DNA from 3 places in the Paenibacillus sp. FSL P2-0121 genome. Region 1 is predicted to be linked to each of the others. Evidence: predicted binding sites of a transcription regulator. Region 1 holds the regulator's gene; each other region holds the start of a gene.
What was found. The regulator LexA, encoded in region 1, represses DNA repair genes until DNA is damaged. The targets are predictions, from matches to a motif close to CGAACATATGTTCG.
Positions count from the first base shown of each region.

Region 2: a site for LexA is predicted at 1,318-1,331, ahead of MKY54_RS23330 (ImmA/IrrE family metallo-endopeptidase). Genes of this name have one in related genera too.
Region 3: a site for LexA is predicted at 1,468-1,481, ahead of addB (helicase-exonuclease AddAB subunit AddB). Genes of this name have one in related genera too.

Region 1 covers NZ_CP150245.1:3,946,665-3,949,798, forward strand. The annotation lists gene MKY54_RS17480 (HAD family hydrolase) at 1-137, opposite strand, end outside; gene MKY54_RS17485 (hypothetical protein) at 172-693, opposite strand; gene MKY54_RS17490 (DUF896 domain-containing protein) at 743-952, opposite strand; gene MKY54_RS17495 (LysM peptidoglycan-binding domain-containing protein) at 1,062-1,475, opposite strand; gene lexA (transcriptional repressor LexA) at 1,727-2,353, shown strand; gene MKY54_RS17505 (L,D-transpeptidase) at 2,533-2,871, shown strand; gene MKY54_RS17510 (hypothetical protein) at 3,022-3,134, shown strand, end outside.
Region 2 covers NZ_CP150245.1:5,271,535-5,274,668, forward strand. The annotation lists gene MKY54_RS23310 (cytidine deaminase) at 1-122, opposite strand, end outside; gene MKY54_RS23315 (NucA/NucB deoxyribonuclease domain-containing protein) at 223-660, shown strand; gene MKY54_RS23320 (hypothetical protein) at 742-891, opposite strand; gene MKY54_RS23325 (YjfB family protein) at 1,041-1,217, shown strand; gene MKY54_RS23330 (ImmA/IrrE family metallo-endopeptidase) at 1,392-1,943, shown strand; gene MKY54_RS23335 (hypothetical protein) at 2,010-2,171, shown strand; gene MKY54_RS23340 (DUF3139 domain-containing protein) at 2,528-2,863, shown strand; partial or broken gene MKY54_RS23345 (phosphomethylpyrimidine synthase ThiC) at 2,960-3,097, shown strand.
Region 3 covers NZ_CP150245.1:5,398,943-5,402,076, reverse strand. The annotation lists gene MKY54_RS23890 (class I SAM-dependent rRNA methyltransferase) at 1-839, shown strand, start outside; gene addB (helicase-exonuclease AddAB subunit AddB) at 1,613-3,134, shown strand, end outside.

The DNA of each region.
Region 1 (3,134 bases):
CGAACTGCAACTTCTAGTTCTTGTGGATCGATCGTATCCCCGGCGGCTTCACAAGCAGAACGAAATGCTTCTTCGACGCTCCGATCATCCCACAGCAATGTATCATCAAGGTCAAATAGTACAGCAGAAATTGGCATTACAGGTCTCCCTCTCCCTTTAACTGGTCTAGTTCTATTCGTGAACTACTTCAATGTTGTGAGCTTTAGCAAATGCTTCTAATCGTGTACTCATCGCATTAGTATCATAGCGATTCATAAGTTTTGTGAAAATCCATTTCGTACGTTTCCCTTTATGCTTAATGACTACAGCTCCACGCGAAAGGGTGATTTTCTCAATATCTGCAGCTGGAAGTCCGCGTTCGCGATTGAATTTAATAGTGGACAGTCTTGCTTTTTCCACCTTTAAGTACGGACGACGGAAGAACAATAGCGCTGCCAGCAAATAGTACAGTACTACTCCCAGCCAATTAGCCAGCATGCCATTACCTTTGGCCTGATCAATAGAACCAACTACCCAAAACATAGTGCCAAGTATCACTAACACTACCGGAAATGCAATGTTGCGACCTTTAAAGACTTCGGCATTCTGGGTAGGAGATTTAGAGGCATAAATCGTATCCTTGCCTTGTTTCTTTCTTTGCTTGTTGATTTGCTGTGTGTTGCGTTGAACCATTCTTTCCCAAGAACGGGCCATGTGCGTTCCCCCTAGTCATCCTGAAATATCTATGAAAAGGAACAGCGAGCTAATGTTTAAGCCCCTTGTTACCTTGTTCATGCTCATCGTTATCTACTACTTCAATAGTATTTAATTGTGCTCGGAAGTTATTACGGATATTCCCCAGGTAAATTTCACGAAGCTTGGCGCGTTCCGCCACTTCCTCTTGATTAAGGCCTACGCTCTTCTGTTTGCGTGCCAATTCGTTAATTCGCGCGACCAACTCATCAATATTCAATACTTTCCCTCCCCCTATAAATTAATTCTAACTCTGCCATGAGAAAAAGAGCTTGTCAAGGTCTACTCCCTGCAAGCTCTACTGGTCATTCTATTATGTTCTCAGAAAATTAATAAATAGGTAAAGTAAGTATGTCTCCAGCGTTAATTTGACTACTCTTAATCCCACTTGAACGTTTAATTCCTTCTATATAAACAACTGTCTTCATATCAGCTGGTTTATTCTTAAGGGCAATACTCCATAGTGTATCTCCACGTTCAACCACAATCCGCTTCTCTTCCTTCATTATAGTCGTCGATCCTGCAAATACATTTCCCACTACTGTTAGGCCAGATAATACTAGCACGAAAATCAATATTAACTTAATAAAGAAATCTTGACGGAACAACGAAATCATCCCTCCAAGCAAACGTTCCGTTATCTCTTTCACCTTAGCGGAATTACGGGCAACGTCATTATGTCCTATAGATTCAACCACTGGGGCCTTATCGTAGATGCTGCGGTATGTACTGTATTTTAGCATAATCATCATCCTCCAAACACTTGTTCTTACTTTCGATTTTATAATAACACGAACATGTGTTTTGTTCAATACTATTTCAGAACAATTGTTCTCTTTTTTTCGAGAGACTCAAGCGGTTCATTTTATTATCATTTGTCTACCATTTTTTAACTCTAGCAGATTAATATTTATAATAGTTAGAACTTATGTTTGTGCGAACGGTAGTTCTATGTTATAATTTTCCCAAACATTACTATATGGGGTTGATTCCAATGTCAAAGATTTCAAGTCGCCAGCTGGCGATCCTGGAATTTATACGAAGCGAAGTCCGCAGCAAGGGTTATCCACCTTCCGTCCGGGAAATTGGAGAAGCTGTTGGCCTTGCTTCCAGCTCCACAGTTCACGGTCATTTGGACCGGCTTGAGAAAAAGGGACTTATTCGTCGAGATCCAACGAAGCCACGTGCAATAGAATTACTAGGCCAAGAGGATTCAGAGAATGTTCACCAATTCGCGCAGACCATCTCACGGATTCCTGTCGTAGGTAAAGTTACCGCCGGGGTACCTATCACTGCTACAGAGAATATCGAAGACTACTTCCCACTTCCTACTCACTATGTAGGTGACAACAAAGTATTTATGCTGTCTGTCATGGGTGATAGTATGGTGGACGCAGGCATTATGAATGGTGACTATGTGATTGTTCGCCAACAACAAACAGCGGACAACGGAGATATCGTTGTAGCCATGACCGAAGAAGATGAAGCAACCGTTAAGACCTTTTACAAGGAACGTGATCATATACGGCTTCAGCCGGAGAATCCAGCTTATGAGCCGCTTCGCCTTAATCGCGTAACTATTCTCGGAAGAGTCATCGGATTGTTTCGAGATATCCACTAAGTATGCACTTCTAACATAAAAGGCTGTTCCGCATATGCGGAACAGCCTTTTTTCTACGTTTTTTTTGCTTTTCCAACCACTTACGAACATTTGTTCCCAATGGCTAAAATGGCCATTTTCTATGAATAACCCTTTAGGCGTTCTGCTCATATCCTAATTAGGAAGGAGTGTTGCGTATAATGCCCAACTACCGAATTATTGTAGATCTGACCCAACGAATGTTATATCTTCTGGACAATGATATTGTGATTAGAGGTTACCCTGTCGGCATCGGTAAGATGTTAACCCAATCCCCAGTGGGTGAATTCACTATTATTAACAAACAACCCGACCCAGGGGGTCCCTTCGGTGTGTTTTGGATGGGACTGTCTAAACCACACTACGGAATTCATGGAAACAATGACCCTTCCTCCATTGGGAAAGAGGTGTCCCACGGCTGCATCCGGATGTACAACGAGGATGTGTTAGCACTCGCTGCTATTGTCCCTATAGGCACACGAGTAACGATAAGAAATTAAATTCGAATGGAGGCTCGGCAACCCCCAAATCACATTAAAAAATGGGGGTCATTACATAAGTAAGTATTTTTTCATTAGCATACTAGGAGTTTGGTGATTATATGTCGAATATTGTTAACAGGATTGCAAATTGAAAAGGATGTGTTTAGTTTGAATAATTCAAAAATTAGAACCCTCGTCGATTTTAAAGTCGATGCACTGGGTAAGCTGTCCGGTTTACTTTTAAATGATGAACAAGCTAGTGGAAAAAAAGTGAATTTGCT
Region 2 (3,134 bases), 1.3 Mb from region 1:
TCTCCTGTTTTAGTACGAAGCGCTGCACCCACATGGTGCCGTCCCCATTCATAACGCCTGATAATTATATCTTCGGCAGCCGCAATAAGCGTCTGATCCTCAATGGTAATTATGTACTCCATATCCAGTTCCGTCCTCCTTTATTTTACCTAATTATATTAAATCGCACTGAATTATGATATAAGATATACTATTTTAAGTGCCAAAAAAGGAGGAGCAGAATTGAAAGTAAAAAAATGGATCTCCAGTCTCATCATTGTTGCATTACTTGCTTTGGCTAGTTACTGGTTTGAACAAAACGGAGAGCCTACAGACCCCTCGTCTCCATCCGATTCGAGTGTTGTTCAGCTAACCTTCCCATCAGACCGCTATCCTGAGACCGCCAAACATATTCAGGATGCCATTGCGAAAGGTGAATCCGCCACATGTACGATTAACCGAGAGCAGGCTGAAGAGAACCGTAAAGAGTCCTTAAAAGGGATTCCCACTAAAAAGGGGTATGACCGGGATGAATGGCCAATGGCTATGTGTAAGGAAGGCGGCGTTGGTGCCGACATTGAATACATAACGCCAAGCGATAACCGCGGGGCAGGAAGCTGGGTTGGCAATCAGCTGGAGGATTATGCAGACGGAACCCGGGTAGAATTTATGTTTAAATAACGGTCTGTCTGACCAGCCCCAGGCAACAGAATAGCCCCACCTGGCATTCGCCAGATGGGGCTACACTGCACATCAGCTAACTTAGAATAAGCAAGCTTTAGTGATGATAACCAGCAAGATGAAAAGTACCAGAATTGCTCCTGTTGAAGTCCAAGGACTACACACCGGACCTACTGATGCTGGACTTACTACCGGACCTACGTTACAACCACAACCATGTTCCATTCCCATTTTCAATTCCTCCTAATGATTAATGACTACAGCACAAGATATGTAAAAAGGAGATAAGCCGTTTGGGCGAATTGGCAAACAAATGCCAATCACCTAATGAATTGAAGGTGGACAGTCGATAAACAGGATATACACAAAGGAGGTGCAATATGGATATAGCTGCATTATCAATGGCAATGAGCCAAGCATCCTTAGCTCAAAATGTTGGGATACAGGTCATGAATATTGCCAAGAATCAGGCTGAAACCCAGAGCCAAACCATGGTGGAAATGCTGGGCAAAAGCGTTGCTCCTAATTTGGGAAAAACACTTGATATTAGTGTGTAATTGCTTTATGCTAAGGATACATGAGAACGAATGTTCCTGTGTATCCTTAGACTTTTTTTACTCTACATAGCCCTTCGGGCTTTTCTTTTGCGCATTTATGCGAACATACGATCCCATTAGTGATTTATTAGTGATTTATTAGTGATTTTAAACGAGGTGAATAAGTTGGAGAACATGAAATCATATTATCAAATGACTGTGCTTGAGAAATGGACGGAGGATTTATACAAGCGATTAAATCTTCATCAGCCTTCACAAATTTCAATATCGTATATTGCAGAGCGGCTTAATATCTGGGTTCATTATTTGGATGTGAGAAGCAAGAGCATTGAAGCGTCTGCAGGGATGTACAGCCTGTTTATCGACAACCGCCTTCCAGCCAATCTTCAACGGCTAGAGTTTCTTCATGAACTGTGTCACCTCCTTCGCCATGGCAGTGATAATCAGACCTTGATGCCAGAGCATTTCACGCGGGCACAGGAGGATGAATCCGAGCGGTTTATCTTGTATGCGGCGATGCCTTACTCCATGATCTCCCGCATGACATTGCCTGAGCAACGAGAGGATGCCATCTCCTATCTCGCAGCAGAATTTCAAGTTCCTGCCGAGCTGGCCTTACAGCGGATTGATCAGATCCAAAGACGTGTGTTCCAAGGGCAATTATTGGCCGTGATGGGAAGAAACGAAGAACGACTGACACATATTCGCAACGGATCACGGAGATAATAAGCTTAGTTGCAATAGTGCTCTGCATATTCATTTATGGTGGAATTTCTCGTGAGGGGGAACGACATGGAAGCCATTAAAGTAATTGAATTATTACTGACTCATCCGGATTATAATGTAGATGCAGTACACCCCGAAATCCCGGATTTCGTGGGCATTGAGACGATTGAGGTGGATCACGAAACGGGGACCTTCTCCATTTTATTGCAAGAACCCAAAGAGGACTAAAAGAGAATCATTATTCTTCATAAGTTAAAAGGCAGCAAATATAGTATGTCCCGGCAATTCTTCGTTCGCTTATGCCTGGATTACTATTGTTATTTGCTGCCTTTTTGTATAATCTGTTATGCAGATACAAACTGTATCACCAATAAGAACTAGAATAATGAATACACCGACAAAACCCCATATTAAAAACCATTAGATTTCCACCCCCGGCAGCCTTGGACTTACCTTGTTCTCCAACATCTTAATTCGCTGCTCCAGTATTTTCTCTTCCTCCTGCGTCATATATCTATGAATGACATACCAGTCTCAGTATATTATCTTATACTATATACAAATTATTTATATGGAGGGAATTAATGAAGAAAAAAACAAAACTAATCTTCATCGTTCTAATCCTTTTAATCTATGGAATAACATCCTTAGCCCTCCACTCCTTCCAAAATCATATGAACAGAGAAGTCATTCATTATCTAGTAGAGACGAGAAATTATAAGAAAGAAGATTTTGATAAAGTATACACCCAGATTGCCAAAGCTCCCCTCGTAAGTACCACGGTGATTTTTGCAGACGAACCCTACGCAAGATACTTTTATCGAAAAGAAAATGGAAGGATCTTTCAATACAGCAGGGCTCCTGTTAAAGGTAATGATCCTAGCTATACATATAAACATATCGAGGAGAATCTCCCGTGAAGGAGTTGCCCTATAAAAAAGACGCGTTTGTCCAGCAGTCAGCACTTGGCTGCTTGGGCAAACGCGTTTTTTTGATCTTCCCTGCTCTAAATAGGTAAACATCGTTTGCGTAGACAGGTGATGGTAGAGGGTTCAGGACATGTGCCGATGTACTTGATTAAAGAGAGTATGGATAAGCAACTTGAAACTTGTAACGAAGCCCCTTTTTATACATTAGGTCCACTGACTACAGATAACATTGGCGTGGTTCTTAGCAGCTATCGGACACAGT
Region 3 (3,134 bases), 1.5 Mb from region 1:
AGAAGACAGGTTACTTCTTTGACCAACGTGAGAATAGAGCTTCCATTGCTCCGCTCATGAAAGGGTGGGGAGGACGAAGCGGCATTACGCTACAGGAAATTGAAACTGAGGATGGTTCACTACAGACCTTACCAGTTAATAAGAGCGGCAAACATGTAACGTTCCCTTATTGGGACGGTGCGACAGTGCTGGAATGCTTCTCGCATACGGGCAGCTTCACGCTGCATGCCTGCAAGTATGGCGCGAAAAAAGTAACCTGCCTTGATGTTTCAGCACACGCCATTGAGAGTGCCAAAGTGAATGTGGAGCTGAACGGCTTTAGCGATCGTGTTGAATTCGTAGTGGATGATGCTTTTGCATATCTACGGAATCAGGTTAAAGGACTAGAGGAACGTTCTGAACGGGCGACAGTTGCAAGTGGAACAGAGACGGCAGCAGCTGCTGCAAATCCTAAAACCGGAGGCAAAACAGCCAAAACCGACACATCCAAGCCGATGACAGCAGGTGGAGGAAGAACTTGGGATGTAGTCATCCTGGACCCTCCGGCGTTTGCCAAAACCAAAAGTGCAGTAGCTGGCGCTTGTCGTGGTTACAAGGATATCAATCTGCACGGGATGAAGCTGGTGAACGAAGGCGGCTATTTGGTTACCGCAAGCTGTTCTTACCATATGCAGCCAGATCTGTTCCTCGAAACGATTGCCGATGCGGCTAAAGATGCTGGCAAGGTGCTGAGACTTGTGGAATGGCGGGCCGCAGGCAAAGACCACCCACAAATACTTGGCGTTAACGAAGGACACTATCTGAAGTTTGCGATTTTTGAAGTGCGGAGTAAAAAATAAGCCTGAAGGTCAAAAAGGTTTACAGTGCCAAGTAACAAGTAGGATAAACGGGCTGGACGTAGGGTGGTCGTGAGTCGACTGTAATGCAAGGAGTTGCTAACGGACTCAGATGACTCTATTTAGCGCAAACAGGCTATTATTGAATTCTTACGGACCCCAAAGGCGCTATTGCCCCAAAAACACCCGTAATGTCACACATTTTCGAAGAATAGCGTCAGTGGGGTCCGAAAAGCTGCCATAACAGCACTGAATCCACGAATAACGGCTCCTGGGTCCGTAAGTAATTAATGAAACAAGCCGAGCCGAAATGTTGAATGTTAAATTCGGAATACTAAATGGTAAACAACGAATGATGCTTATTGAATTATGATATGCGGAATGCGGATTACAAAACGATCGGTGTAGAGTGCTAATGTTGAGTGCGGGGTGTTGAGTATTGAACGCCGAACGCTGAACAGTCTAACATTGACCCTATGCTCTGACATTGGCAGCTCCAATCTAACGTTGCACATCTGGCATTAAAAACAAACTAAACACTCTAAAAAGCAAGCCGCCAAAATCCGGAGGTTTGCTTTTTTTATTTGTACTCGTAGCTGTTTATCCTTTGTAAAACATTAGAAAATACTAGCAAACACATGTTCCGATTAGTGTGGTTATGATATACTGAGGGGACGAGGAATCACTGAACTTTTTTAATTGGAGTGTAATCAATGGGTGGATATTTCACCCTGTATTCTATATATTTTCTCCGCTACGGAAGGAGTTTATCATTTATGCCGGTAACCTTTTTACTAGGCCGCTCGGGCAGTGGCAAGACAACAAAAATATGGGAATCTATCTCTTCTTCCTTAGAAAAGGAACCGCTTGGTGCGCCGATTATTATTCTTGTGCCAGAGCAAGGTTCTTTTGGAGCAGAACGGGGGCTTCTGACCGTAGGGAATGTGAAGGGAAGCCTTCGGGCGCAGACACTGAGTTTTTCGCGGCTTGCCTATCGTGTGAAGCAGGAAACTGGTGGCAGTGCAAGTCTGCCAATCAGTGAAGAAGGTAAGAAAATGTTAATTTACAAAATCATCAGTCGCCGCAAAGAGGAACTGAAATTATTCGGTGCCTCAGCAGACAGACCGGGTTTTGTGGAACGTCTGAACCAACTGCACACGGAGATGAAACGTTGCTGTTTGGGTTCCACTGATTTAGAGGAACAGCTGTCCGCTATGCGAGGAGCTATTGCAAGAAGTCCTATTCTTGAGGGTAAGCTGGATGATTTGCAGCTGGTATTTAGCGATTTAGAGAAGGAAATGTCCCGTCTTTATATCGATGAAGAGGATCGTTTAGCAGAACTGGCTGAGCATATTCCAGATTCCTCCTACATTCGCGGGGCAGAGATTTGGGTAGATGGGTTCCATGGATTTACTCCGCAGGAATTCGTAGTGCTTCGAGAATTGATGCAGCAAGCTTCGAAGCTGACGGTTTCGCTTACAATTGATCGTCCTTACCCCTATGGAGATCAGTTGAATGAGCTTGAATTGTTTCACCCAACTGCGGTTACTTACATTAAACTGCGTGGAATTGCTGAAGAGCTGGGCATTGATGTATGGGACGAGCTGCTGGAGCCAATGGTTCTTCCACGTTTTGAAGAAAGTCCAGTACTTGCTCACCTTGAACGGGGATATGATCGCCGGAAGGCTTGGATAGGTGCGGATGAACTTGCAAGAGAGGCTATATCCATAGGCGCCGCAGTTTCGCACAGAGCAGAGGTTGAGGGAGCCCTGCGCGAAATGACTAGACTGGCGCGGGATGAAGGTGCAAAATATGGCGAAATGGCCGTATTGATGCGCAATATTGGCGATTACGAGCAGCTGGTTCAGCCGTTGTTCCAAGATTATGGAGTGCCATTTTTTCTGGACCAGAAGGTGAATGAGCTGCATCATCCGCTAGTGGAGTTTATACGTTCCGCATTGGATGTAGTGCGTCGTCGCTGGCGTTATGAGGATGTATTCCGTTGCGTAAAGACGGAGCTTCTGCTTCCGCTAGACGGTAGTATTACGCGTGATGATATGGATGCTTTAGAAAACTATGTGCTGGCTTGTGGGATTCAGGGGTACCGCTGGACAGATGGCCGCTCCTGGAAAGGTATTCCTAGCTTGTCGCTGGAAGGCGGCAGACAGATGGATGATGAACTGCTTGCTACTATGGAACGATGCCGTGCTAGTATAACAGGTCCATTATTTGCTTTTGAGAAACGAATCCAGAAAAGCCGAAGCGGCCTTGAACTATGTACGGCAATGTATAAGCTGC